DNA from 4 places in the Vibrio sp. Vb1574 genome. Region 1 is predicted to be linked to each of the others. Evidence: predicted binding sites of a transcription regulator. Region 1 holds the regulator's gene; each other region holds the start of a gene.

Region 1 (7,475 bases):
CCTGTTTCAACCAAGCTTCTTATGCCGTTAGAGCGAGAGCATAAAGCCTTTTTGCCAGTTTCTGGCACCATCGACTACGTGATGGTTTTAGGGAATGGTCATGTTATCGATGACGAAATTCCACCCACCTCGCAGTTAAGCCGTGCAGCATTAATGCGCTTAACTGAGGGCATTCGTATTTTAAGAATGTATCCAGGCGCGAAATTAATCTTATCCGGCTATGCTGGCGGATCTGAAATTAGCCACGCGCGAATGATGGCGAACGTTGCCCTTGCGTTGGGAGTCGCGAAATCCGATATCATTTTATTAGAAGATGCGAAAGATACGTGGGAAGAGGCGCGTCAAGCGGCTGCATTCGTTCAACAAAAGGAGATTGTGTTAGTCACTTCTGCGAGTCACATGAGCCGTGCATTGTATGAGTTCAACGCAGCAGGCATTAAACCAATCCCAGCCCCGACCAACTTCTTAGCTATTAGCGAGATAAGTCAACCTTGGGATAAATACTCACCTAAAGCGCGTTACTTAGAACAAACAGAGCTTTATTGGCATGAGTACTTGGGCAGTATTTGGCAAAGGTTGCGTGATACTGTCGGCCAAACACCAATGGTTGAAGCAAACTAGTATTATCTTGAAGCCACAAAAAAGGAGAGCCGAAGCTCTCCTTTTTCTTTTTACGATTGAGTTATGTTCCAACTAGTCACCAGCAAACATATAGCCTTCGCCGTGTACCGTTACAAAAATCTGTGGGTTCTTAGGATCGAACTCCATTTTTGCGCGCATACGTCGAATAAGAACATCAATGGTGCGGTCATTCGGCGCATCCACTCGATGGCTGATCATGTTCAAAATACGCTCACGACTTAACACCTGGTTAGGATAAGACGATAATGCCACCAAAAGTTCATACTCTGCTTTAGTTAGTTTTACTGGCTCACCGTTGCGGCTAAGTGCGCGACGTTGAATGTCGAATGTCCACTCCCCAAAGCGCACAATGTGCTCTTCACTGGTTTCATTCGCTTTCGAGCTGCCACTGCGCGCCGCTGAAATACGCCACAGCAAGTTTTTAACGCGAACTAACAGCTCTCTCAGTTCAAAAGGTTTTGTCACATAATCGTCAGCACCCATTTCTAGGCCTACGATTTTATCAATGCTATCCGTGCGTCCTGTTACTAATATGATACCAATATCCGATTGGCTACGTAACTCACGAGTAAGCATCAGGCCGTCTTCACCAGGCAGGTTAATATCCAGCATGATCAGGTCTACATCGCCCGCTTGCAAAACTTCACGCATTTCTGCGCCACTCTCTGCTTCGCTGACTTGGTAGCCCTCATTTTGGAAATATCCCGCAAGCTTACTACGAGTTACAACATCATCTTCTACGACTAATACGTGATAGCTCATTTACACCACTTTTCTGTCTTCTTATTATCCAAGACGTATTCTATTCATAACTAGTAACATTTCTAGTCATAGATACATTAAAACGCAAGATTTAGCGTTTTTATTGATTCAAAACAAGCTTGCCCATTGCTATTAATAAACGGTCATTTTTGACCATAAAACATAACAATTATAGTTACTGCTATTCATTTTAATTGATTACACTTAGGGGATATCCCTAATTGACTTTGTGATGCATGACTTGAAGCATCATTCAGGAGCCCAAAATGCAAGAAGTGAAAGCTTTTAATGAAAAACGCGCTGAAATTTACTGGTGGTTTTCGAGCTTGTTCGCAAAAGAACTAACAGAGAAAGAATTGGAAGCCTATCACAGTGTTGAAATTCGCAGTTTTCTCGCAGGTTTAGGTGAAAATGAGTCGCTAAAACCAGCCGTTGATAGCCTAGTTGATGCATTGAATCGGTTACAAGATCGTGAAGATGCACAACTAGAGCTTGCAGCTGACTTTTGTGAACTGTTTTTGAAGACAGAAAAATACGGCGCTCTTCCTTACGCATCCATATACATTGGTGAATCAGGTTTACTGAATGACAAGCCAGCTGAGGAAATGGAAAAGTTGATGGCTGAATTTGGCGTTCAAGTAGACGAAAACCTAAAGGAACCTGCGGATCACTTAGCCGTTGAGCTCGACTTTCTCGGGAACATGATTATCCGCTCAAACGAGCTTGAACAAGAAAAACACATGGAAGAAGCCTTCGTTAAACAAAACGACTTTATCCAGCAACAATTGATGTCTTGGTTACCTCAGTTTTCAGACAAATGTAAACAATTCGACGAATTTGGATTTTACTCGAGTGTCGCGAAACTATTAGTTGCATTTTGTAAACTAGACAGCGCCTACCTTCTTGGTGAATAATTGCCGCCTATTTTTAGGGAGCCTGCCTATCGGGCTTCCTGTATGCCGAAAGTGACCAATTGTAAGTAACTTGGGTATAATATTCGTTTGCCTTAACTTAGCGCAAAGACGCTTGGTTATTTAGCAGTCAAAATGTGACTTCAAATACACAAATCTCGTGCTGAAAACATTGCTAGTCAGTCCACATAGGGCTAAAATGTGAGCGCAAACGATTAAATATGATTTATATGTAAACCGCTGAAATATAGCGGTTTTTGTGTTTTCTTAACAGGTTGATGGCAATTTCTCATCAGATAGAAAAAAGATAAAATTCATCGACCGATGCTGCTACGCACCCTTTTGTCGCACTTGGATCAACCGCTGCCGAGACACTTAGCGCCAATTTTATATTGCTAGGTGTGAAACCATTAGAGCATCAGGTACATCCAATACGACATATTTCAGTAGCTCGATACAGGACACCATTTATGGCCACGATAAAAGACGTTGCTCGCTTAGCCGGCGTTTCCACTACGACAGTTTCGCACGTTATCAATAAAACGCGTTTCGTTGCAGAAGCAACGCAAGAAAAAGTAATGAAAGCCGTTGACGAGCTGAATTACGCGCCAAGTGCCGTTGCACGCAGCCTAAAATGCAACTCAACTCGTACGATTGGCATGTTAGTAACTCAATCAACTAACCTATTTTTCTCAGAAGTGATTGATGGCGTTGAGAGCTACTGTTACCGCCAAGGCTATACTCTGATTTTATGTAACACAGGCGGGATTTACGAAAAACAACGCGATTACATTCGTATGCTGGCTGAAAAGCGCGTTGATGGCATCCTAGTGATGTGTTCTGACTTAACCGAAGAACTAAAAGAGATGCTTGACCGTCATGCGGACATTCCTAAAGTGGTCATGGATTGGGGCCCAGAGAGCTCACAAGCAGACAAGATCATGGATAACTCAGAAGAAGGTGGCTACATTGCAACCAAACATCTGATTGACAATGGTCATACGGATATCGCTTGTCTAAGCGGTCATTTTGAAAAGCTTGCTTGCCAAGAGCGCATTGCAGGTTTCCGTCGCGCAATGAGCGAAGCGAACCTAGCTGTAAATGAAGACTGGATCCTTGAAGGTAACTTTGAATGTGATACGGCCGTATTAGTTGCAGATAAAATTACCGCAATGGACAAGCGCCCGACGGCGGTATTCTGTTTTAACGACACAATGGCTCTAGGCCTAATGAGCCGCTTGCAACAAAACGGGATCAAAATTCCTGAAGATATTTCAGTGATCGGCTACGACAACATCGAGCTTGCAGAATACTTCTCTCCACCGCTAACGACTATCCACCAACCTAAACGTCGTGTTGGTAAAAATGCATTCGAAATTCTACTTGAGCGTATCAAAGATAAAGAACACGAAAAACGAATTTTCGAGATGCAACCTGAGCTTGTAATTCGAAATACTGTGAAAAAAATGAACTAAATTTCACTGTATTTAACCGTGTTAAATAAGCGCTCTACAGGGGCGCTTATTTTTTTGGAAAAATTAAGCATTCTCTAATACTTCACACCACTCTAATAACAATTGACTAACGTTAACTCCCTGTTTTATATAAATGTAATATATATTAAGAACTCCTTTTCAAAGGCCAATTTGCACCTTTCCATATGCAAAATAGAGCATTCAATCTATCATTTTTATTGAACCGAAATCACACTTTTAACGCTAAACCGTGATGTTAATTCAATATAAGAAGTATGCTCATTGTGTCACGCACAGGGCAAACCATTCGAAAGAGTGGGACGCAAAGCCTCCGGCCTGAACCATATTACGATATGGAAGGTAGCGGGGTTACCGATGGCAAGTGTGTAAGCAATGACTTTACTCTGTAATGACATTGTTTTTACGCATGTTTGCTACTCTCTCGGACCTGACTTTTGGTGGCGTAATATTAATTACACCGAGATAACAAAACATGGATAAACCGATACTCAAAGACTCTATGAAGCTATTTGAGGCACTTGGTAATATCAAGTCGCGCTCAATGTTTGGTGGCTTCGGACTATTCGCTGATGAAACAATGTTTGCACTAGTGGTAAACAATCAGCTTCATATCAGAGCAGACCAAAAAACTTCATCTGACTTCGAGAAACAAGGGCTAAAGCCTTACGTTTATAAAAAACGTGGCTTTCCAGTCGTTACAAAGTACTACGCTATTTCCAGCGATTTATGGGAATCAAGCGAACGCTTAATCGAAGTAGCGAATCAATCATTGAAAAAGGCAAAGCTTGAGAAAGAACAGCAAGCAAGTACAAAGCCTAACCGTTTGAAAGATTTGCCTAACTTACGACTGGCTACCGAGCGCATGCTAAAAAAAGCCGGCATCGAATCCGTAGAGAAGCTTGAAGAGGAAGGTGCGCTTAACGCCTATAAAGCGATAAGAGATACGCACTCTGCAACCGTCAACATTGAGTTGCTATGGGCACTAGAAGGTGCTATCAACGGCACTCATTGGAGTGTGGTACCTCAAGCTCGCCGAGATGAGTTGATGAACGGCCTCCAATAAAAGTCGGCCTAAAAACTATCTTGTAAAACCGCAGTCTAATCTGCGGTTTTTTTGTGAAATTTTTTCGGTTTTCCTACTGTCTTATTACATATATCCCAAATTGGAATCAAAATTATGAATAAGAAACTGATATTAGGTCTCATCCTACTAGCGGCTATCGTCTTTTTAGGTATTAACTTTGGCCAGTATTTAACCTTAGAGAATGCAAAAGCCCAACAAGAAGCACTAACTACATACATCGATCAGAATTTTGTATTCTCGGCTGCGATTTACTTTTTTACCTACATTGCAATTACCGCTTTTTCTATCCCAGGAGCGGCAGTAGTCACCTTACTTGGTGCAGCCTTATTTGGTTTTTGGACAAGCTTGCTACTGGTTTCTTTCGCTAGCACTATGGGGGCAACACTGGCCTTCTTGAGCAGCCGATACTTATTGCGTGACTGGGTACAAAACAAATTCGGAAATAAACTCAACGCAATTAATCAAGGTGTCGAAAAAGACGGAGCTTTTTATCTATTTTCCTTGCGTCTAATCCCTGTATTCCCTTTCTTTCTAATCAACTTACTGATGGGCTTAACACCGATGTCTGTAGGTCGATTTTATCTCACTAGCCAAATAGGTATGCTGCCAGGCACAGCCGTATATCTGAATGCAGGTACTCAATTAGCAACAATTGAAAGCCTATCGGGCATTGTTTCACCCGCAGTATTAGCGTCTTTTGCGCTATTGGGACTATTTCCAATCATCACTAAATGGGTTATGAATAAAGTAAGGCCGACACCAAGTCAGCAAAACTCGTAATTGGTGAAGTGGGTATTTTGATGAAAATATTTATCGCTAAAAACCCAGCAGAAGCACACATTGTATGTGAGCTGCTTAAAGTGGAACAAATTTACTGTGAAGTTCGCGGAGAAGGTATTTTCGGCTTAAAAGGAGAACTGCCGTTTGGTGATGATACCGATCCTTATGTGTGGCTTTTTGACACGGCACAAAAGATGAAAGCTGAAGAAATAGTAAAAGCATATCGAAAACAATCCGATAGGCATGAGTATCAAGATTGGCAATGCCCAAAATGTCATGAAATAAACGAAGGGCAATTTGGTGCATGTTGGCAATGTGGATATCAACTAGGAGAGCTATAGCGGCTCTCCTATTCAGTGGATGCACTCAGTTTTAAGCACATACAGCTTGCTGTTTAATAAACTCGATGGAGTGTTGATTGAAGTCTTCTGGACGCTCTACATTGCATACATGACCACAATTCGGGATTTCTCGTAGAATGCTGAGCTTATGTGCTGCAACCATTTCTTTGACAGGTTTAATAAACATGTAATCCCTGTCGCCCATTAAGTAAAGAGTCGGAATGGGTAACTCTCGATCTTTAAAATATTTCATTAACGGATTTACATCAGCGGCAAGAATAAACCAACGTTTAAATTCTTTTTGGCAAAGCTTCTTGGCTTCGCGAATAAAAAGGTGGCGAGATTCTCGTTGGCTTCTTTGAGGCATAACAATATAAGCGAACAGTTTGTAGAGCCACATGTATGGTAGGATATGCTTACAAAAATTACCTAATTTCACCAATATCTGAGAACGAGTGTTAAGCCTTGTGACAGCACCGCCGAGCACCATCGAACGTACGCGCTCTGATGACAATTCAGCAAGGTTTCGAACAATAATAGTACCAAGCGACATACCGACAAAATGAGCGGATTGGATCTTTAAATGGTCCAATACTTTCAAAATATCTTGGGTAACTTCCGTAAAGGTATAACGGCTAGCAATGAGCTCTTTAAGTAACTGATTTGACTTTCCATGACCTCTTAAATCGATCAGCAATAAGTTAAAGTGTTGCTTGTAAGCTTTAATTTGCTTGAACCAGATAGAAGAGCTACCACCAGCACCGTGCACAAATACAACCCACTCATTACTAGTAGGGTGCAAATAGGTTTTATGAAAAAGTAGCGGCTGGGTCATATTGAGTATCAAAAAGATCGTGCTATTGAGTAAAAAGCCATCCTACCACACTCCCCTTACTCAAGATAATAAAGGCACCTCATTCGGTGCCTTTCGTTACAATTTTAAGTCAAACTAACGCTGAGTGGTAAAGCTGCAAATAAGATTCTGCGGCCTTTTGCCAACAAAAGTCTTGTTGCATCGCGTGCAACTGTACTTTATTCACTTCAGGCTCGTTTTGAGCGTAGAGCAACAGTGCCCTTAGCATCGTTAACAACAATGCCTGCGGTGTCGGTTCGAAAAAAACAAACCCCGTTGCTTCAGATGGGTTTACATCATAATCGCTAACGCTGTCCTTTAAGCCACCAACACCGCGTACTATCGGTAATGTCCCATAAGCCATACTATAGATTTGGTTTAAGCCACATGGTTCAAACTCAGAAGGCATCAAGAAGAAATCAGAACCAGCTTCAACGATATGCGCAAGTTCATTGTCATACGCTTCTACAAAGGCAAATTTGCTAGAAAACCGCGCGGCAACCTCTCGTAACTGAGCGGCAAGAACAGGGTCTCCGGTCCCAACGACAACTAGCTGAACATCGTGCTTCAAAAAATCGGCCAAAGCAGGCAACAAGTAATGAACGC
Region 2 (7,475 bases), on a different contig from region 1:
AAATTACCGGAGCAGGCCTAACCATTATCGTTAGGCCTGACATATTAATGTCTGTCAAAACGTCTGCCCTACTCTGCTTATTTAGCCTCAGCTTTTCTGGCTACTCACTTGCCTCTCAAGCTCCAAATGACCCCATCGAACAATACGAGTACGCACAACAATTATTGGCATCAAACGAAGCTGAAGCCTCACCAGAAACGCGCTACTGGCTAGAGCAATCCGCCAACCAAGGTTACCTCCCTGCACAAAAACAGCTCGCGAACGACTTTGCTAAAGGGATAAATGGCGAAAAAAATGAAACACAAGCGTTATATTGGCTAACCTCTATCGCACTCAATGACCCAACCGATCGTGGCTTTCTTCTCGCCGATTTTATTCAGCGCAATCCAGGTAAGGTCACAACTTCTCAATTGACTGAAGCCTTGTATCAAATGGCTTCTCAGCATAATCCAGCAGCAGAACAAGCTTATAATCAACTGTTAGAGCTGCGCTTCAACCAACTACGAGCTAAACAAGTCTCGCAAATAAAGTCGCTCGATAAAAAAGCAGAGCAAACACAAGAAGAGAAAAGCACAGTTGCAACCCCCAAAGTAAAACACTCGCAGTTTCTATGGCTGATTTGGCTAGCGGCGATCCTCATCATCAGCGGCTTAAGTTTCCTCGCGATCAAAAAACTTAAGCAGAATAGAAAAGCGCGTGAAGCCAAAGAGGAAAGCCAAAATCAACGAATGGCGGAAAAAATAAAAGAGCTAGAGTTTACGAACAAGCAACTGAAGCGTCAGTTAGAGAAAGTATTCAGAGAATTTAAGAAATCCAAAACTCAGGCAGAAAACCATAAGCTAAGCGTCGCGTGTGCTATGTTTGGCTACACACCACAAACCATCCCTGATTTACAGGCAATCAAGCTACGCTATAGACAATTATCAAAGCTTTATCATCCTGACACAAGGGGCAGTGAAGAAGAAATGAAGCGACTCAATCATGCCTTTAAGCTCGTCTCACAAAATGTTACAAAACAGTAAAAATAGGTCAGGATACTTTGGCTGCCATGCTTTTATTCCCATATAATCAAGCACCGCAATCGATCTCCCTCTCAAAGAAATTAACAGACATTTAACTTAAGTCGCGCTTTTATGCCATAATGCCCGGCGCAAAATAACACCTAACGACTCAAATTAATCTAGGTGGGGAGAAAATCAATGTTCACTGAAGAAGGCACCTGTGATTGGTGTAAAAAACCTAGTCTTGTAACTCGTCACGATTATTTAGATGGCAAGCACCACTACTCATGTAAAGCTTGTTACGATATGGCGAAAATCGACGTGCGCCTATTTAACCAAGGCGAATTGCAAATGCGCGAACGTTTGCAACGAGCGAGCTAAGCAAGACGGAATCAATGGAACTGATTTTCAAAAGCGCCTTTTATAAGGCGCTTTTTTGATCGCCCAAGCCTATTTCCAATCTCTATCTCGTATTCCCTCCTATCCTACATAGCATGTCGCATCGGTTATCAGCCCTCTTCCACTGTATACAAACCACTGTCCGTGAAAAACACCTGTATATACAGTAGTAAACCCCTGTATGTCTCTCGTCCAACTTTCTACTCACCTCACATTTTTAAATTGATGTTAGACATATCAGAAATGAAAAATAAACAAATAAATTCAATTACTTAAAGTAAAATCCTTTTATTTCCTTTTCAAAAAACCGCAAATAACTTTTGAGAAACTGGTTGATCAGGTCGCCAAAACAAACTACTGTATACACATACAGCATGTATAAAGGAACAGTAAGATGCAGTTACAAAGTCAATCTCATACATACTCTCGCTACAACGTATTGGCACAAGCAACTAAGCCCATGGCCGTTTCGGATCAGCTTCTATCTAAGCTGGCTGTTTTATCGCAGCAGAAACAATGGATTTTGTTTACAGCAGACTGCCCTCGTCCAGACTTTGAACAACTCACTGCTTCTAATATTTGCTGTAAAAACGTTATTCAAATGAAGCCCTCTCAACAGCTTTCAGAAGTCGAGATCGTGATAAAAGCCATCCGATCAGGTAATGCCAGTGCTGTTGTCGCATCCAATAAAATTGCACTTATGAATCAATCTATGTTGAGCGACGTGGCGCAGCGCTATCAGTGTGAAGTCTTTTTCGTCGAAGGCAGAGTTAATAAGTACCACTAATAAGTTCGACGTTATCTATCCTGCATCTCGCCTCCTTTTTAAGGGGGCATTTTTTTGTATTAAAGAAAACAGGCAAACGTTTGCTTTTTCTCTGGCGAGTTAAAATAGTTCTGGTATGATGCCCACATTCGATTTATTCAGCGCCCACATTTTGCTGAATATCTTCTCTTTCTGACGTTTGATTAAGATGATAGGAATGTCGCAATGAGCCTTGCTAATCAAGTACTTGCCGTCAATGACGACCTGCCAATTCGCACCCATGAACCCGTTCATAGTGGAAAAGTTCGTTCAGTTTACTGGTTAACTGAAGAAGACAGCGCCCGACTGATCAAAGAAAAAGGATACAATGTCGCTCCAGATGCGCCTTTGGCTATCATGGTGATTAGCGACCGAATCTCTGCATTCGATTGTATTTGGCATGCTGAAGGTGGTCTTAATGGTGTCCCGGGTAAAGGGGCGGCGCTTAATGCGATTTCTAATCACTGGTTCAAACTGTTCAAAGAAAATGGCTTAGCAGATAGCCATATTCTAGACATTCCTCACCCTTTTGTTTGGATTGTACAAAAAGCCAAACCGGTAAAAATCGAAGCCATCTGCCGCAAATACATCACGGGTTCGATGTGGCGCGCTTACGCAAATGGCGAGCGAGAGTTTTGTGGAATCCAACTTCCTGAAGGGTTAGAAAAAGACAAAGCACTTCCAGAATTGCTAATGACCCCATCCACAAAAGGCATTCTAAAAGGCATTCCCGGTGTGCCAGAAGCGGATGACGTAAATATTACTCGTCAAAACATCGTAGACAACTACGAAGCATTTAACTTCTCAAGCGCTGACGATATCGCACTCTACGAAAAATTGCTGAAAGAAGGCTTTAACGTTATCAGCCAAGCATTAGAAGAAATCGACCAAATCTTTGTCGATACCAAATTCGAATTTGGTTATGTTCATGATGCTGCTGGCAATGAAAAGCTGATTTACATGGATGAAGTGGGTACACCAGACTCGTCTCGTATATGGGATGCTAAAGAGTACCAAGCAGGTCACATCGTAGAGAACTCAAAAGAAGGTTTCCGCCAGTTCCTACTTAACCACTTCCCTGACCCAGATATCTTGCTAAACAAAGAACGTATGCCAGAGCGCGAAGCACTCGCTCGTGATAATGCTTTACCCGTCGAATCTTTGATGGCGATTTCGAGCACTTACATTGGTATTGCCGAGAAGATTACAGGCAAGCCGATTCATTTGAGTGATAATCCGAAAGCGGAAATCATCGAAGTTCTGAGCAAAGAATACGGATTGATTGACTAGCACTGTCGCTAGATTGCTAAACGCTTTCCAATAAAAAGTCCGCATTAGCTTGCGGACTTTTTTCGTATTAGGCTCAGTTTAGCCGATATTTAACGTAGTGCCATCTGTTGTGGAGGCTGACTTGGTCGTCACCTGATATGTTTTGTCTTTAATCGTTGATACGAAATACCAGGTCGACTCTGCTTTGTCGGGCGTAAAAGTAACGCGCATAAAGCCACGCTGTTTGATGTCTGCCCACTGTAATTCTGACACTAAGTGCGGCAGCGTGTATTCCATTTGAGCGATCGCGACAGGGTCTAACGCGAGGTAGGCCTCTAACCCAGGGGAACTCACAGAGCTAGTCGCAAACTCTACCCCGATAGGATGCTTAGATATGTCTTTAAGCTCACTTGCCCATGCGTTGTGCGTATCTCCTGCCAAGCAGACAAAGTTACCACTGCTGGCTTTGGCCAGTTGATAAACTTTCTCTCGCTCAACGTAGTAACCATCCCATGCATCTAGGTTATATGGCAAAGCAATGGTATCTAAACTTGGGTCAGAGAGATAACCCGTAATCGCAGAGTTTACCGCTAATAACGCCTCTGTTTTTTGTTCTTCAGTGGCAGTAAACAATTGAAACATCGCGGTCATAACCGAACTTGGCAACTCCATACGAGACATTAACACTTGTTGCCCTAGCACATTCCAAGTTGCGTCGTGCGTACTGAACGCATCCATCAGCCAAGCGAGTTGGTCACCGCCTAACAGCTCTCGGTCTTGACTGCGCGACTGAGCAACTAAACCGCCAATAGCTTCCATCGTTGGTGAGCTGAGCGAGAAATAATCCAACGGTTTATCACGCCCCACAAGTCGCGTGTCGAGCATCATCAAATTGACTAAACTTCCAAACGAAAACTGACGGTAAATCAGCATGTTTGAGAAAGTGTTTTCACGAACGGGCAACCATTCTGTCCACGCGGCAGCCGCAGATGCACGACGATCATTAAAACTGCCTTCCTCTTCTTGATGGTTTTCCGCACCATTTTTCCAAGTATCATTTGCAAGCTCATGGTCATCCCAGACAGCAATCATTGGTAGGCTCGCATGTAACGCTTGCAGATCAGCATCTTGGCGATATTGCGCATACCGTTTTCGGTAATCATCTAAGGTAATACATTCAGTGCCTTTGCTTGGCTCTCGCCCTAGTGCCTCAGCATCTTCACTAGCGTAGCCACCAGCACCATACTCATAAATGTAATCACCGAGATGAAGCACCACATCAAACGGGTCTTGCTCATGTTGATTTAAAATCTCTCGATACACATGGAAATAGCCAGCAGGATAGTTTGCACAAGAAACAACCGCCATGGATGCCTTTTCTACACCATCCTCTGGTAATGTTTGAGTTTGCCCGACTTCGCTAGTGACATCTCCAACCATGAATCGATAGTAGTAGCGAGAATTTGCGTTGAGATTTTGAACATCGACTTTTACCGTGAAATCTCGGCTCGTGTCTGTGGCAAAAGTGCCACTTTGCACGATATCAGTAAAATTTTCGTTAGATGAAACTTGCCAGCTTACATCTGCGTAGCTCGCTGAGGTTGTAACACGAGTCCAAATGATTACTTGTGTTTGAGTAGGATCTCCACTCGCCACTCCGTGCTCAAAGGTAACCGCAGCAGATTCACTAGCATCGCTACCACAGCCCACCAGCCCGGTAACAATCGCCGTTGAAGAGGCAGCTTTCATAAAGTCTCGACGAGACAAAGACATATTGACTTCCTTTCTTATTGTGTTTGTTTTTATGCCCAAATGACGTGGTGACTCGATCATCCTTGTATGCCAATAAGGGACGTTAATTCGAACTTACAGTACCAACCACTTAGTCGGTAATTTGTCCTAAAAACACAAAGTTAGAAGCTAGTTATGACAATTGCATTTCCAAACGTTACATTTTTGTTAATTTAAGTGCAAATACTCTATATTCATCACATTTCCTAAGACCTGTGACAAAAACCTCAAAATAAAAAGCGACCTACTTTGAGGTCGCTTTTCATTGCACTATTGTTAAGTAGTACATCGATGAAGTGGAAATACTCAGCCTAAAACTTGATGTTAAGGACATCTTGTTCTGACGTATCCACCTTCAACTGACTGCGAGATTCTATGTACTCGATTTGCTGAACATCGAGCGAATATGGCATAACGACTCGCAATTCATTGATCCCTTCATGTTTAGCTAGCTGGGTTAAGCGGACCAAATTGGATTCATCACTTTTACGAGAAGACATCGATTTTAATGCGGCATCCCACAACCGATCTTCAGGCTTGCTCAATTCCGCAATGTTCTGTTTCCACATCAAACCGAAAATAGGCGCGATGGTGGCAAATGCCTCTAAAAAGGTCCATTTCTTACTACCTGTCGCTCCTAAAAAGCTAGTGTAGTCGAATTCAATGCACGTCTTTCCTTGTTGATCCATTCTATGCCCCCGACACTCGAAAATGAGATATACCAAATATCGTTCAACTGTTTTGATATAGCAATGGGATATAAAACATTCGTCTTTTATGCCCTAATATACATACAAAAGGAAATATTAAAACCAGCTTTGTAACAACTGATGTACAGCTTCGCCATATATAAGCATTCAATTGATTAATATTTCAATTAAGAAACTAAAAACAACACACAAGTAACGCTATCAATATGAAATCATTATAGATTCACCAAGAAAATATCAATTCTTGTCACAACGTCATCCGCCGACCTACTTCACATCAATCACTCGACTGGCCTTTTTATACTGTATCTTCCAACCAGCCCAGCGTGGCAGCTCCCAACGCTTCGGGTCTCCCTTACGGTTTCCCTCTCGATAAACGACCTGTACCAGCTTGCGAGACGCGTAATACTCGACATCTAGTTGGAGTTCTGGCAGCGAAAGTTCTAAAGGGTACTGCTCCGTGAAATCGTCGTATTCCCATTCTGGAACACCGTTAAATGTTAAGTCTTCTGGTTCAAACAACGCCATATCATCGATATTTTCAACGCCTAGTGTTTCCAACTGATCCTTTAACCAGCTAGAAAATGTCAAGGAGGCCAAGCCGTTAACCTCTTCTCCTTCGGCATTAAGGCCCAATGCGTTATAGAGCTTCCAGTGTTGTATTTGCTGTTTTCTTTGAGAAGCAAAACCTGGTAACAGTGTCTCGTCTTCTATCATTTCGACAATAGACTGAACTGCCACATCACCTTTTAACGCTTGATGTTCAGTACAGATTATTCGCCCGGCGTAGACCAAGTGCATCGTTGCTCTTGGGGTCTCTTCTTCATAATTCGTCTCACCTTGTTGCCACTCCCCTAGCTCAAGTTCGCGTAATAACGTCAGCGGGATAGGCATCATAACCGATGCGAGGTTTAGTGTTTGCTTAACACCTCGTCCTGGCACGCTATGGCTATCTAGCACGATGGCCGCTTCTTCTTTATCAGGAAAGCGGCTGTTACGCCCAACCAGCATCTCGACTACGCCATTTCCTAGAGCATCCCTTCGACGAGCTCGTCGGACAAACACAAGCTCAGGGTGCAATGAGGCGATGGAGAAAAAGAGCGCTTCACGTTTATATCGAGAGGCAACGTCAAGTTCCGGCAATTCAAACACTTCTCGCATTTGTTTCGCTAAACCTTGTGCCTCTTCGAGCGCGCTAGCATCAATGATAATGCCTGAGAGTTGCTCCCCCCGAACCAAACGGATCAACAAAGAGACATCACATCCGTATGGCTCCTCTTGAGATAGAAGCTCAGCAACTTCACCACTTTGTCGCTGATAGAGCTGCGCAGGCACAGATAAGGCGGCAGCCAAATCAATCATTGCTTCCTTCTCTGGCTTCGCTTGAATTCTGGTAACGAGATCGGCAAACAGTGCATCAATGGGTAGTGGATATACTTTTCTACCATGCTGCGTGACATTGCCATCCTCATCAATCGCTTCCATAGATAACAACGTCGA
Region 3 (7,475 bases), on a different contig from region 1:
GCCACTTTATGGCTAAATCGAGGGATTGCTCATATCCTTTTGTAATTGTTTTGGAACTGATTTTTTTCGCTCTACCATACTGGCTAAATAGAGCAACAAGTTGATTATCACTGTGTGGCGACACTGGATCGCCTTCAAGACTCAAAGCCAAAATAGGCACTTTGGTTTTTCGACTGCTCAGGAAGCCCTGAACCTTCAATGACCACGCCATCATCTGACCAGCCATGCTATTAATATCAACCGCATTTTTCCCCAAACGGGAAGCCAAAAGATCTAAGTACATCTTCGGCATTTTTTGCAACTTCTGAGGGGAAGTAAAAATATCATGTACGGGTGCGCCTAGAGCGACACAAGCTTTGATCTTTTCTTGCTCGACAAAAGAGAGTCTGATCATGGCATTACCACCAAAACGAAACCCAACTAACCCCACTTTGTGATGATCAACCCAAGGTAGCGAGTAAAGCTCATTCAATACCGCTTGATGTAGGCAACTTGAATTCTCGGTCAAGGGCCAATGAGAGCTATGCCCTACCGAAGGCATGTCCACGGTTAACATCGCAATATCTCGCGGTGCAAGACGATTACGGAACAAACGCCACATGTCGGTTTGTAGGGTATCCAAACCAGCGCTCACCATTACCACAGGCAACTGTTTATCCGTTCTTGGTAAATGGAGGTTCGCGATGATTTTGCGATTTTGGTAAGGCACTTCAATTTGCTTGATGGTGTACTTAGTTTTTTCTGCGCCGTCAGAATACGCTTTGTTTGCCAGAACTTGAGCTTGCGATGCCAAGTTGTCATTTTTTAAATGTGGGTAGCCTGCAATACTAAAACACAAAGAAGCAGTGAAGAGTTCATCCGCTGCCTCTTCTCCTTGCATTTCATTTGCTCGCTTCTGATGATCCATACCAAGCTTGATCCACTCAAATGTCCAGTTACCACTGTGATAACCCATTACAGTGTCTAACCAATCATCATTGGTTCGCGAGTGAGAAGATGAAGCAATTTTGGACAGTACGCCTTCCATTTCGATCGGAGACAATCCTTGCCAAGCCCATTGCAAGCGACGCAAATGACGATACCAAGCACGATCACCTTGCGCTTCTCGTTCATCAAGTATTTTTTTACTGGTCGGCATGTACTGGGTAAGCGCGGAGGTTTCTTTTGCTTGCTTATGTTTCACGAACAAAGTTTCGGAAAGATTTTTACTGACGTCTTCAGACATAGGAAGAACCCTAGGCTATTAGCATGATTTAATATCATAATAAAAAAAATGCCCCTATAAAGGGGCATTTCTCAATATTCTTTAACCGCGCTTATTTTTGCTTGCGGTTTACTGGCTCAGCATACTGGATTGACATATCCCAAGGCTGCTCGATCCAAGTGTCTTGAGCAATATCTACAACGTAATCATCCAGCAGCTCTTTGCCTGATGGTTTCGCACACACAGCGATCATTTTCGCTTTTGGATACATCTCACGTAGTTTGCGCGCTGTATCACCACTGTCTACTAGGTCTTCAACGATTAGGTAACCTTCGCCATCACCTTCAGGTGCTTTTAGTACCGTCATATCGCGCTGATGATCATGGTCGTAGCTTGAAATACAGATTGTATCAACGTAACGAATACCCAGTTCACGAGCCAAAATAGCGCCAGGAACCAAACCGCCGCGGCTTACCGCCCAAATTCCTTTCCATTGCTCAGCTGGCATTTGTTTCTCAGCCAGTTCACGGCAGTAAGTCTGCATTGCATCCCAAGTGATAATGAATTTTTTACTCATTGTAATAACCTAATAATTTGAAAATATGCATCCTCAAAATCTAGCGAAGTCACTCAAAAGCGGAATGCTCACTAACTTCTCCAAAATGTTTGGAGACGAGGATTTCAAGCTGCGCAAACGATTATTCTACCGAAACACACCGCTAATACCAACGGTGATATCAAAATTCTCTGCCTATTCCGCAGAAAAACCGTCTTCTGTGAACAACGTAAAAAAAGAAAAAGCCAGCGTGAATAAATCCACACTGGCTTTTTGCTCGAGAAATTAACCGACGAGGTATTTAACGATGAAGATGGCTGACATCACCCATACACTCATCGACACTTCACGGCCCTTACCGCTGAATAACTTGATCGCCGCGTATGCGATAAAGCCTAACGTGATACCTTCTGCAATCGAGAATGTTAGCGGCATAACTAAACAAGTCACAACAACTGGGGACGCTTCAGTTAGGTCACGCCAATCAATGCTTACTAGCCCAGACAGCATCAAGATCGCCACATAGAATAGCGCACCTGACGTTGCATAAGCAGGGATCATACCCGCAAGTGGTGAGAACAATAGAGCAAGTAGGAAGAGTACACCAACAACCACGGCTGTTAGACCAGTACGCCCACCCGCAGCCACACCAGAAACGCTTTCAATATAAGATGTCGTGTTGGAGGTACCAAGTAATGCACCTACTGACGTTGCTGTTGAGTCTGCAAGTAACGCTTTGTTTAAACGAGGGATGTTGCCATTCTCATCAGTTAGACCTGCTTTTTGAGAAACGCCAACGAGCGTACCTGCGGTGTCAAATAAATCGACAAATAGGAAAGCAAATACGACGGAAATCATGCCTACTTCAAACAAACCAGAGAAATCCAGTTGCATGAAAGTTGGCGCAATGCTTGGTGGCGTTGACATAATACCGCCCCACTGCACATCACCAAATAGAAGACCGAGCGCTGTAACGCCAAGAATGGCGATCATCACCGCACCTTTCACACCACGGTGAACCAGTGCAATCGTAAGAAAGAAGCCAATCGCGGCCAATACAGATGGCAATGATGTGATCTCTCCCATAGAAACTAATGTCGCTGGGTTATCAACGACGATACCTGCATTTTTTAATGCGATAAACGCTAAGAAAAGACCAATACCAGCTGAAATACCTGTTCGTAGAGAATGCGGGATCGAGTTAATAATCCACTCACGGATCTTAAATACGCTTAAAAGAATGAACAGAAGGCCAGAAACAAATACAGCCGCTAACGCAACTTGCCACGTATAACCCATTCCCAATACAACAGAGTAAGTGAAAAATGCGTTCAGGCCCATTCCTGGTGCCTGTGCGATTGGGTAATTCGCAACAAATCCCATAATAAAACAGCCGATTGCGGCAGCAAGACAAGTCGCGACAAAAATGGCACCACGGTCCATACCGGTATCCGACAGGATCGCTGGGTTTACAAAAATAATGTAAGCCATAGTTAGGAAGGTCGTAACACCTGCAATGATCTCAGTACGCACATTTGTGCCATTTTCACTGAGTTTAAAAAGCCTCTCGAGCATGATCGAATCCTGTAAAGGTAAAAAAGTAAACGGTTGCGTAATCGATTGGCGGGAATTATAAAGTTATCAAATAGCAAATTCTAGATAGAATCTTCACTCTAATGCGTTTTTTTTCTTTGGATATGAAACACATTCTCTAACCTATCAAAGTAGGCAAAGGAATATATTCTTACAAAACAATAGGTAACCTAGATAACACAGTTCCCTAAAAGAGAATAAAAACTGAGCAATGTACTAAACTTTCAGATGAAAAAGGCCCATTTTTAACATGGTATCTAACAGATTTGGTGGAAAAGTCGATAAAACCGAAGAATGGGGAATAGAAGAAGGCTTTGATGACAATAAGTGAGTCAGGAAGAGAAAATAGAGATAAAAAAACGCCACCCAATTTGGGTGGCGGTGAATCATGTCAGCACTATCACTGAAAAAAAATTCCAATTTATAGGGGTGAACAAACTGTTCGAGTCACATGCGTTGACTTCACTTAGTAGCCAAAGCTTGTTGGGTATACAAAGTTACCGGTGTAAACAGACTTGCTATTCCAGAACATTGTACTTGGTAAACCTTTCATAACTATCACCTTTTAAATCAATTAAACATTCGTTGATTTCTCGGTTCCTTGGAGGCGATAAAACGGACTCATCCTTTGAGCATTTCATTCTTCTCTCAGAAGCTGGTTACAAATATACCACCAAGAAATTTAATTACAAGCATTTTAGTGATTGGAATCACAAAAAATGCACAAATTGACCTTTATCAAAGTTTACGTGTAATTAAATTACAATTTTATGAATTAAAAAATAAAGCCACTTTCAGAATGTATGATAGAGAACACATAGTGCTTGTTATTGTATTCACAAACTGTGACAGTTCTGAGAGAAATCCTTGTGATCGCGACTACTCGTACTCCTTATCTGGTGGTATGCTAACGGCAATTTGAAGGCCAAATCGTCTAGCATTTAATGCTACCTTGACAATATTTTTACGGTATATATTTGGCAAAGCACATCAAAAGGAGTCCTCCGTGTCTGAGTTCCATTCTGAGATCAGTACCTTATCACCTGCTCCACTTTGGCAGTTTTTCGATAAGATTTGTTCTATCCCTCATCCATCGAAACATGAAGAAGCATTAGCACAGTACATTATCAACTGGGCAACAGAGCAAGGCTTTGACGTTCGCCGTGATCCAACCGGTAACGTGTTCATCAAAAAGCCCGCGACACCAGGAATGGAAAATAAGAAGGCTGTTGTACTTCAAGCACACATCGACATGGTGCCGCAGAAAAACGAAGACACTGAACACGACTTCACCAAAGATCCAATCCAGCCTTACATCGATGGCGAATGGGTAACTGCGAAAGGCACGACGCTTGGTGCAGATAACGGTATTGGTATGGCTTCTTGCCTTGCTGTATTGGCATCTAAAGATATTAAGCACGGTCCACTCGAAGTTCTGCTGACGATTGATGAAGAAGCAGGCATGACTGGCGCATTTGGCCTTGAAGCTGGTTGGTTAGAGGGTGAGATTCTTCTAAATACAGACTCTGAGCAAGAAGGCGAAGTCTACATGGGTTGTGCAGGTGGCGTTGATGGCACCATGACTTTCGATATTTCTCGAGAATCAACGCCTGCAGGTTTTGTAACACGCCAACTGACGCTGAAAGGCCTAAAAGGTGGTCACTCAGGTTGTGACATTCACACAGGTCGCGGTAATGCCAACAAATTACTTGGTCGTTTCCTTGCCGGTCATGCTCAAGAGCTTGATTTACGTTTAGTCGAATTCCGTGGTGGTAGCTTACGTAATGCAATCCCTCGCGAAGCGTTTGTTACTGTCGCGCTTCCTGTCGAAAACCAAGACAAACTTGCTGAGCTGTTCAACCACTACACTGAGCTGCTTAAAACTGAATTGGGTAAAATCGAAACAGGTATCGTAACCTTTAATGAAGCGATCACGACTGACGCGCAAGTATTTTCAATCGCCGATCAGCAACGATTCATTGCGGCACTTAACGCTTGTCCAAACGGCGTAATCCGTATGAGTGATGAGGTGGAAGGCGTTGTTGAAACCTCTCTAAACGTTGGTGTGATCAGCACAGAAGAAAATAAAGTCACCGTGCTTTGCTTGATTCGTTCTCTCATTGACTCTGGCCGTAGCCAAGTGGAAAGCATGCTGCGCTCGATTACTGAGCTAGCAGGCGCACAAATTCAGTTCTCAGGCGCTTACCCTGGCTGGAAGCCAGATGCAGATTCCGAGATCATGGCAATTTTCCGTGATATGTATGAAGGCATTTACGGTCATAAGCCGAACATCATGGTCATCCATGCTGGTCTTGAGTGTGGCCTATTTAAAGAACCATACCCACACATGGATATGGTTTCTTTCGGTCCAACAATAAAATTCCCTCACTCTCCAGATGAGAAAGTGAAGATTGATACTGTTCAGTTGTACTGGGATCAGATGGTCGCGCTTTTAGAAGCGATTCCAGAGAAAGCATAATTCAATCACGAAAAATGACAAAGGGTGCCATACGGCACCCTTTTTTTGGTTTAGTTGAACCCAACTACACACGGTTTTGCGCGTAAGCGGCTAATTCATCCATTGAGGTTTGTGCAGCAACTTCACCATCAATGTAGTAAGTAACAAACTCACCATCGCGTACACCCATGAGTGTCGCCTTTTCACCGTTACTGTAAGTAATATCCATTTGAACAGTGTTCTCATCGATTTGCTGCATTCGCCCCTGCTCAATGACACGGTTATCCGCTAATGGTGCGATTGGTGCCGTCGTTAACGACTTATCTAACTGGTGATTGACATCAATGTAAGTATCTACCTTTGTATCGAAGATATGTGGCTTACCATTTAACGGGTTCTTACCCGTCCAAAATTCTAGAGAGTTAAACACGATATAATCCGCTGCGATCGCGACACCATAAACAGGCGCTAAAAGCATATTTAGACCACCTCGAGCGTAACGGTTGTCAACAGCTTTCAAGTTAAACCCCATGACATAACCTGTCACGGCATTACTACCTACGCAACCTGAAAGTGAAACTGCTACCGCAGTCAATGCACCAATTTTAGCAATTGCCTTTTTCATCAAAACCTCTAGTTAGAAAGTGTGAAACCTCAAATTCGGCGCGGATATTATCGGATAAAAAGTAGGGTTAAAAGTCCGTTTTTTTGTCCTCCATGAACAGTATTATTTTTAATACAGTCACATTTTTTAAGGCTATTATTGCGCACTCTTCTCTATGTCTTGTTATGTATTAAACTGATAGAAAAGATCATATTGAAAACAAAAACTTCACACATACCAAAATTTCACGCATGACGATTAAAGTAATTTGTCGTGTCCTTAATGAGAATGATTAGTGCGATTTTGCAGCAATTGTTACATTGCTGATGACGCATTTGACAGAGATGGTTTATGGCCAGAAGTAAAAAAAGCAAAGTGTTTGAGCTCTTAGGACATCAAATACAACCAGGACAACGATTAGAGATCGAATTTGAAGCAGCGAAGCTATATACACATTCGCCTTTATCTATTCCTGTGGAAATCATCCATGGGAAACAAGAAGGACCAGTGTTAATGGTGAATGCTGCTATCCATGGTGATGAGCTTAATGGCGTAGAAATCGTTCGTCAGATCATTAACCAACTGGATCCACAAAAACTGAAAGGCACTGTCATTGCAGTACCTATCGTTAACGTTTTTGGCTTCATCCATAAATCTCGTTACTTGCCCGACCGACGAGATCTCAACCGTTGCTTTCCTGGCAGTGAAAAAGGCGCACTTGCATCTCGTATGGCACACGGGTTCTTTAACAACATTGCCAAGCGTTGTGACTACATTTTGGATCTACACACAGGGGCAATTCATCGCACGAACTTGCCACAGATTCGCGCAAACTTAAGCAACCCAGAAACTCTACGTATTGCTCAAGCATTTTCGACGCCAGTGATTGTTGATTCAGCATTGCGTGATGGCTCTTTACGCAGTGAAGCAGAAAAATGCGATATTCCAGTGCTCACCTACGAAGCTGGCGAAGCATTGCGTTTTGATCCACTTTCGATAAGCGCTGGTGTACTCGGGGTTCGGCGCGTAATGCAAGCCATTGGTATGTTGCGTGCGAGCA
Region 4 (7,475 bases), on a different contig from region 1:
CTACAACCTTCTCGGCTTAGCCGAGAATACCTAATTCTTGTTAAATGGGCAGGGTTAGGTTGTATTCCTGAGGTCGAGGTGTTGTCCCCGAATCTAAGAGATCTAGCAGGAGGGAAGCGCTCACCTCATGAGTTCTTCTCCAAAGAGAATACTAAACCCTGCCTAATGTTTAACAACGGTAGCTCCAAAGACTGGGTGCCTAGTATGTTAATCGCTGAATCAATCATCCCATGGACGCAAGAATGGCTGTGGTACTGGGAACTTTGGTTATCAGATGGAGAATGGCGTGGTGGTGGTGTTCACCCTGGTGAACTAACTATTGAGCAATATATGGATCAAATCAACAACTCTCACCATCAACCAGCAAACAAAGGAAAGTAATGAACCTTTTGACTTATATCGTTGTTCAGACCATCAACTGGCTATTCAGAAAACGCTCTCCTGCCTTGTTAATTTTCAGGACAGGAGCCTATTTCTTCCCGATAACATTGATGGGAGGCGTAGCATTCAATGTTCAATACGTAACAGCTAGCCAACTCATTAACCTTGACGTTGCTGGTTCTGATGTCCCTGCTCTACTCGTTTCTATCGGTTTTTATTTCAGTATACTCCTAATGGCAATTGGGCTAGCTTGGGAGATAGTCCGCTCAGTTATAGAACAGCGACAATTGGCTAAACAAATTGTATTCGCTATTGAGCAAAGAGGACTCGTAAACACATCTGACTCCCCACTATCAGAGCATGTTCAGAAAAAATACAAAGGCCGAAATATTTCCAATACAGTAATAGATATCCGAGACAGTCTTGCTAATGGCACTGTAAGCCAACCCAAATTAGCACTTAAGAAATTCCTCAATCTAGAGCACTCTATAGAAGAGCGAAGAAATAGTGTTGCTGCTGAAGATTTTCACATTGTTTATGGTGGTTTAGTTCCTGTTCCTTTTGCTTTCCTATCAGGATATTTGTTGGATGATGAGTCTCATATTGAAGTGCTCGACTGGGATCGACAACTATCAAGCTGGAAAGAACTCGATCCTATTAGTGACGACAATGAGAAGTTTGAAAAGACAATAAAGCATGCTGATAGCAAAGAATCTATCGTTCTTGCTGTATCTTTCTCTTACCCTGTTGATGAGAAAGCTATTGACCTCTGTTTTCCAAAGATGCCACAGATACATTTGAAACTGAGGGAAAAGCGTTTTGATAATCACTGGTCAAGTAAAAAGCAAAGTCGTTTAGCTTATGATTTGATCGAAGAAGTTAAAAACCTCATGGAAGAAGGCTATAACGATATACACCTCGTATTAGCTTCTCAAAACAGCGTAGCATTCAAATTTGGTCAAGCGTACGACAGACGGAACCTTCCTCACATTACGATTTACCAATACGAAAAAGATAACAAAACCCCTTACCCTTGGGGGGTATCAATTACTAACTTACCCCACGCAGAGCCATCTATTAGACTGACTGAGTTTAATGATGACTTAGAGCAAGCCGTATAAGAGGTCTTTATATGTCTTCATTTCAAGTCCTTATGCCTTTCGCTCGCAGTAACAGTTCAAACCGAATAGTGGGGATTGAGCAAGTGGAGCGTGGTGATGATTGCAACTGTCATTGTTTATCATGTGGAACCCCAGTTACTGCGAGGTTGGGAAGTATCAACCAATGGCACTTTGCACACCGTACCGATAAAAATACAACAAGTTCTGAGTGTGAATTCTCCCCCGTTACTGCATTGGCACTGATTATAAGGCAACAGCTCCCAACTCTAGTTAACTTTGATTTAGATGAGTGGGATTTTAATGATGTGCAATGGGAGGTTGAATGTACCAAATCTGGAGTTCAAGTTGATGCATACACTAAAGACTTACCCTCTAACATATCGGTAGTAATGGATATCCCTTTCGAGAGCAGTCCTCATTTACTACCAGAAGCAGTACCTCACGATATCGACATTATCCTGAGAGTAAATACGCATAAGTTGGCTAACGATCTTTACCCAACTAAAAGTCCTATCAGGCTTCTTAACTCTGAAGGTGTTTTTAGCTACCTTTTAAAACACTGGGAAGAACTTGTCGAAATGCTTCGTTGGCCTCAGTCAACCATAGAACAACCATATGAAGATACAGAGGTTGCAGAAAACAGTATAAAGACCAATGATCCTATCTGCCTATGCTGTGGTGAGAAAACAGCAAGATATGGACGAGGGCTTCTTTGTGAAGAGTGTGTTTGGAAAGAGGTTGGTAGCCAATTTAATTCAATCAGTGAGATGATTGTGTTTTATAGGAAAAACTCTAATTAAATAGATCAATCAGCCTCACAGTGGGGCTGATTTGCATTTTTAGTCTCAAATACCTAGCCGCGAGAAGAAAGCGAACTTATATATTCATTACAGATGATTACATTAAGCTACAAGCTTAACCGACTACTTAGCCGACTATAAACACCCAAAACGACAAAGGCCTGACAACTTAATAAGCTGTCAGGCCTTATAGAATATGGCACGCCCTATTGGATTCGAACCAATGACCACATCCTTAGAAGGGACGTGCTCTATCCAGCTGAGCTAAGGGCGCGCTACAGGGACAGGATTATACGAGTTCAAACGGGTAAATCAACGGGTTTTCATAACATTCTGATCTGAATGCCTAAAAAAAGTCCATTAAAACGCTTAATGTTCAAAAACACCACAAAGCAAACGTTTGCGTATGGATGTTAACAAGAAATTCTGCGACAATGCGCCGCAGATAATCTGCCTTCTTAATTTATAAGGAAAGTCATGACTGCTCAAAATATAGACGGAACTCTCATTTCCCAAACTGTTCGATCCGAAGTGGCTGCACGTGTTAAAGCACGTGTTGAAGCTGGGCTACGTGCTCCTGGTTTAGCAGTGGTTCTAGTTGGTGAAGATCCTGCTTCTCAGGTTTATGTTGGTAGCAAACGCCGCGCATGTGAAGAAGTTGGGTTTGTTTCTAAGTCTTTTGACCTTCCTGCGTCTAGCTCAGAAGAAGAGTTACTAGCTCTGATTGATGAATTAAACAACGATGATGAAATTGACGGCATTCTAGTGCAATTACCCCTTCCTGCGGGCATAGACACAACACATGTTTTAGAGCGCATTCACCCAGAGAAGGACGTGGATGGCTTCCATCCTTACAACGTTGGTCGTCTTGCGCAGCGTATTCCAAAGCTTCGCTCTTGCACGCCAAAGGGCATAATTACCCTACTCGACCGTTACAACATTGAGCTACGTGGTAAACATGCGGTTGTGGTTGGTGCATCAAACATTGTTGGTCGTCCAATGACACTTGAGCTGCTGCTTGCGGGCTGCACAACAACAACATGTCACCGTTTTACCAAAGACTTAGAGAGTCATGTGCGTCAAGCTGACGTTGTCGTGGTGGCGGTTGGTAAGCCTAACTTCATCCCTGGTGAGTGGATTAAAAAAGGCGCAGTGGTGGTCGATGTCGGTATTAACCGTCTTGATTCAGGCAAACTAGTTGGCGACGTGGAATACGACAAAGCACGTGAAAGTGCGAGCTTTATTACTCCTGTTCCTGGTGGCGTTGGCCCAATGACCGTCGCAAGTTTAATTGAGAACACGATGCTCGCTTGCGAACAGTTCCACACAGACAAATAACGTAAAACTTCAGATACGAAAAAGGCTCCGCAAGGAGCCTTTTTGCTAATTGTTGATATCTATTTCAATTACAGACTTAAAATCACGCCCGCAATCGAAGCGCTCATTAAGTTCGCCATGACACCAGCGATAATCGCACGGAAACCATGCTTAGAAACAAATGCACGCTTTTCTGGTACCAATGAGCCCAACCCACCAATCAGCATCGCCATGCTTGAGATGTTTGCAAAGCCACACAAAGCAAACGTCACGATTGCTTGTGAGTGTTCACTAAGTTGAGACTTCACTTCTGCAAGCTGGATGAAAGCGACGAACTCATTCACCACAATCTTGTTACCAATCAGCGAGCCTGCTGTGGTTGCTTCTTGCCATGGTATACCCAACAACCAAGCGACTGGCGCAAACACAAAACCTAGGATGAGCTCAAAACTTAATGGTGTCCCAATAAGATCACCTATCCAGCCTAACATGCCGTTTAGCATTGCAATGACACTAATAAACGCCAGTAACGTACCACCGACCGATACAGCAATGCGTACACCCGCCATGGCACCATCGGCTAATGCTTCTACTACGTTGGTTGCACGTGGAATTTCAACTTGGCTAATGTCGATATCTGCTGCTTTATCCGTATCTTCTGGCATTAAAATTTTTGCCATCAACAAGCCGGCAGGTGCTGACATAAATGCAGCAGCAATAAGATAGTTGAGGTCGACACCCAGTGATGCGTAACCAACCAACGTTCCGCCAGCAACTGACGCTAAACCACCTGTCATAACTGCAAAGAACTGCGAGTCAGTCATGTGTTTTAGGTAAGGCTTTACCATTAATGGTGCTTCAATGGTGCCAACAAAGATATTCGCCGTAGCAGACAAAGACTCAGCACGACCGATACCCAGCAGCTTTTGAATACCACCACCGATAAAGTTAATGATTTTTGGCATCACACCAATGTGATAAAGACCTGAGATAAGAGAGGAGAAGAAAACGATGATACCCAGAACATTGATCGCAAAGGTGAAGCCCCCTGTCGCCAAATTACCGAATAAAAACGCAATGCCCTCTTGACCATAGTTGATCAAATTCGACACAACACTGCTCACTGAATTCAGCGCATCTCTTCCTGCTGGTACATATAAAACCAACAACGCAAACAGTACCTGCAAAGCAAACGCAAACGACACCGTTCTCAGCTTTATATTTTTTCTATTTGTAGAAAGTAGCCATGCTAGGAATAGTATGGCTACGATACCAATAATTGAGTTCATAAAATGAATCCGACAGAAGGGGGATATGGAAGGCACCGGATTGTATAGCGGACTCAAAATGCTGCAAGTTGAGGATGTTAACAGTGTGAAAAGTTTAAGCGACCAATAACTGACCAACAAAATAACCAATTGAATTTATTGAAGATAAACGTTTGCTTATTTTAATTATTTCCATATAGAAAATATGTTTCTGGTTCAGGAAAAATTTTTGTGAAGTGAATCACCTTATGTGTCGTTCTACAACGTCATTGATCCTGTTATTTAGGAATAGAGATGTAAGGTGCCAAACGTTGGTCCCAATGACAAGGGTTGCCGATCTTCTGTTTGATAAAGTTAATCACTGCGGATATTTTTTTTGGCATATGCTGGCGGCTTGGGTATACCGCATAAAACGGCATCGACTGGCTGGCTTTCCAGTCAGGTAACAGCTGTATTAACTTACCCGTTCTAAACTCATCCCCCAGCAAGTAAGTGGCAAGGTAGGCAATACCCCAACCTGCAATAGCCGCATCCCGAACGGCTTCTGCCAGATCTACTGAATAGTTACCCGAGACTTTTACGTTCAATTCTTGCTGATCTTTGGTAAACGCCCACCCCGTATAGTCACGCTCCCAGCTTCTGTATATGAGGCAGTTGTGAGCAGATAGGTCATCCGGTTCTGTTGGCGTGTCATGTTTCAATAAGTAATCTGGCGATGCCGCAACAACAAACTGGCAATCCGTCAAACGCTGCGCAATGTAACCTTCAGGCAAATGCTCATTGTTGGTTACCCATAAATCGAGCCCTTCGGCTAACATATCGACCTTATAGTCAAACAGATGTACTTCCACTTGAAGTTGAGGATACAGTTCGCGTAACTCTTGAATCGCTGGAATAATGTGTAAGGTACCAAATGATTGCGACAACCCAAGACGTACCAAACCTGCTACTTCATCCCGCTGGGTTTCCATCTCTAATGTGGCGCTGCTCACCGCTTGTACCACTTGCTCACAGTGATGAAAAAAGGTTTTCCCTGCCTCTGTCGGCGTAAAGCTTCGCGTAGTGCGTTGAACAAGCTTGATACCAAGAGACGCTTCTAACTGACTCAACTGTTTACTCACATGAGACACCGACACGCCTAAGCTCTTTGCAGCAGCTGTGAAGCTTTTGTGTTTAAGAAGAGCGGAGAAAATCACCATTTGTGCGGCACGTTCAGATAACACGCTTTACCTCGATTTGGTTATAGAAAAAACAAAGGGCTCCGAAGAGCCCTTGTATTGAAGACTGGATGCCGAATTGTTTGTGGCAGATCAGTATTTAATGCGGTCAGCCAAGTGGCTCACAGCAAGTGCGAAGTAGTAAGAGCGGTTCCACTTCATCAATACGTTGTAGTTATTGTAAACCAGATACGTACGACCATTCTCGTCGTCCGGCATGATCAACCATGCTTTGATGTCTTCATCCAGTTTTGGCAACGGGCTACCGTCATATTTTGTGATACCTAATTGGCTCCACTCTTGAAGGTATTTGCCTTTTTCAGCCGTGCGCCCTTCCAGGCTGCGATCAATATTTTTAGGAACCTTAACTTGGCGACCCCAAGTATATTTATCATCCCAACCAGACTTGCTCAAATAGTTAGCGGTTGATGCAAACACGTCCGCTTCAGATTGCCATATGTCTTTTTTACCATCACCGTTGCCGTCAGCAGCAAAACGAAGGAAAGAGCTTGGCATAAACTGGCATTGACCCATCGCACCAGCCCATGAGCCTTTAAAGTTCTCTAGCTCAATATGGCCTTGATCGAGGATCTGCAGTGCCGACATGGTCTCTTTACGGAAAAACTCTTCACGACGGCCTTCAAATGCCATTGTGGATAGTGCATCAATCACTTTAAAGTTGCCGGTAAACTTACCAAAGTTACTTTCAACTCCCCAAAGTGCCACAATAAAGCGCGGGTGGACACCGTACTCATCGCCTATACGCTTTAGCTCAGTGTAATGCTCTTTGTAGAGTTGTCTGGCTTGCTTCACCTTCCATTCAGGCACCGCGCGAGGAATGTACTCATCCAATGTCAGTTTCTTTTCTGGTTGGTTTCGGTCCGCTTTTACTGCTCGCGGCTTGTACTCAACATTAGCAAAAGCAGCACTAATGACCTGCTCTGAGATACCTTTATCACGAGCTTCAGCACGCAGCTTATTCAAGTATTCATCAAAACCCTCGCTACTTGCAAAAGCCGAGGTACACATACCAACGCTAAGCATGGTAGCCAGTATCTTTTTCATATTGCCCTCCTTGAGCAAGGCAGAAATCCCAGATGAAAAACGATGACGTTATTCGCCTTTCTGCTGGGCTTTTTGTTCTTTGTACTTTTCTAATAGGTTCTCCGGCGGCGGTGGAACCTGAAGAAAGAAGCCATCATTTTGTAATGAAGCCTTCACTTTTTCGATATCAACTTGTGCCAATTTACGGCCATCAAGTTTAATCGTCATGACAGCGATAGGCTTACCGAACATCTGCATTAAGGTGTCAGGAACCTGTGAAAAATCATCCTTTTTCGGAATATAGAGATAAGTACCTTCTTTTTTCGA

The links. Region 1 encodes PurR, which represses purine synthesis genes. Its sites were predicted from a motif close to TNANGNAAACGTTTNCNTNA; they were not measured.
Region 2: R7O12_RS06160 (phosphoribosylaminoimidazolesuccinocarboxamide synthase) is a predicted target of PurR. The motif match lies at 2,256-2,275, and genes of this name have one in related genera.
Region 3: R7O12_RS20595 (NCS2 family permease) is a predicted target of PurR. The motif match lies at 3,357-3,376, and genes of this name have one in related genera.
Region 4: folD (bifunctional methylenetetrahydrofolate dehydrogenase/methenyltetrahydrofolate cyclohydrolase FolD) is a predicted target of PurR. The motif match lies at 2,691-2,710, and genes of this name have one in related genera.

The regions. Positions count from the first base shown of each region.
Region 1 covers NZ_JAWOTC010000059.1:978-8,452, reverse strand. The annotation lists gene elyC (envelope biogenesis factor ElyC) at 1-621, shown strand, start outside; gene torR (two-component system response regulator TorR) at 694-1,404, opposite strand; gene torD (molecular chaperone TorD) at 1,671-2,318, shown strand; gene purR (HTH-type transcriptional repressor PurR) at 2,786-3,790, shown strand; cyclic di-GMP riboswitch class I at 4,078-4,167, shown strand; gene R7O12_RS22420 (TfoX/Sxy family DNA transformation protein) at 4,284-4,874, shown strand; gene R7O12_RS22415 (TVP38/TMEM64 family protein) at 4,989-5,675, shown strand; gene R7O12_RS22410 (DUF2007 domain-containing protein) at 5,696-6,016, shown strand; gene R7O12_RS22405 (alpha/beta fold hydrolase) at 6,048-6,851, opposite strand; gene glgA (glycogen synthase GlgA) at 6,961-7,475, opposite strand, start outside.
Region 2 covers NZ_JAWOTC010000005.1:205,546-213,020, reverse strand. The annotation lists gene R7O12_RS06175 (J domain-containing protein) at 48-1,022, shown strand; gene R7O12_RS06170 (hypothetical protein) at 1,200-1,382, shown strand; gene R7O12_RS06165 (SulA-like leucine-rich domain-containing protein) at 1,795-2,187, shown strand; gene R7O12_RS06160 (phosphoribosylaminoimidazolesuccinocarboxamide synthase) at 2,392-3,495, shown strand; gene R7O12_RS06155 (alkaline phosphatase D family protein) at 3,574-5,247, opposite strand; gene R7O12_RS06150 (hypothetical protein) at 5,577-5,954, opposite strand; gene R7O12_RS06145 (helicase-related protein) at 6,243-7,475, opposite strand, start outside.
Region 3 covers NZ_JAWOTC010000047.1:14,563-22,037, reverse strand. The annotation lists gene frsA (esterase FrsA) at 1-1,225, opposite strand, end outside; gene tet(34) (oxytetracycline resistance phosphoribosyltransferase domain-containing protein Tet(34)) at 1,317-1,781, opposite strand; gene R7O12_RS20595 (NCS2 family permease) at 2,046-3,335, opposite strand; gene R7O12_RS20590 (aminoacyl-histidine dipeptidase) at 4,360-5,832, shown strand; gene R7O12_RS20585 (DUF3332 domain-containing protein) at 5,897-6,436, opposite strand; gene R7O12_RS20580 (succinylglutamate desuccinylase/aspartoacylase family protein) at 6,767-7,475, shown strand, end outside.
Region 4 covers NZ_JAWOTC010000011.1:29,989-37,463, reverse strand. The annotation lists gene R7O12_RS10115 (hypothetical protein) at 1-381, shown strand, start outside; gene R7O12_RS10110 (SAVED domain-containing protein) at 381-1,502, shown strand; gene R7O12_RS10105 (competence protein CoiA) at 1,514-2,302, shown strand; tRNA gene R7O12_RS10100 (tRNA-Arg) at 2,500-2,576, opposite strand; gene folD (bifunctional methylenetetrahydrofolate dehydrogenase/methenyltetrahydrofolate cyclohydrolase FolD) at 2,780-3,640, shown strand; gene R7O12_RS10090 (NupC/NupG family nucleoside CNT transporter) at 3,709-4,908, opposite strand; gene R7O12_RS10085 (LysR family transcriptional regulator) at 5,166-6,110, opposite strand; gene R7O12_RS10080 (lytic transglycosylase domain-containing protein) at 6,198-7,169, opposite strand; gene R7O12_RS10075 (YcgL domain-containing protein) at 7,218-7,475, opposite strand, start outside.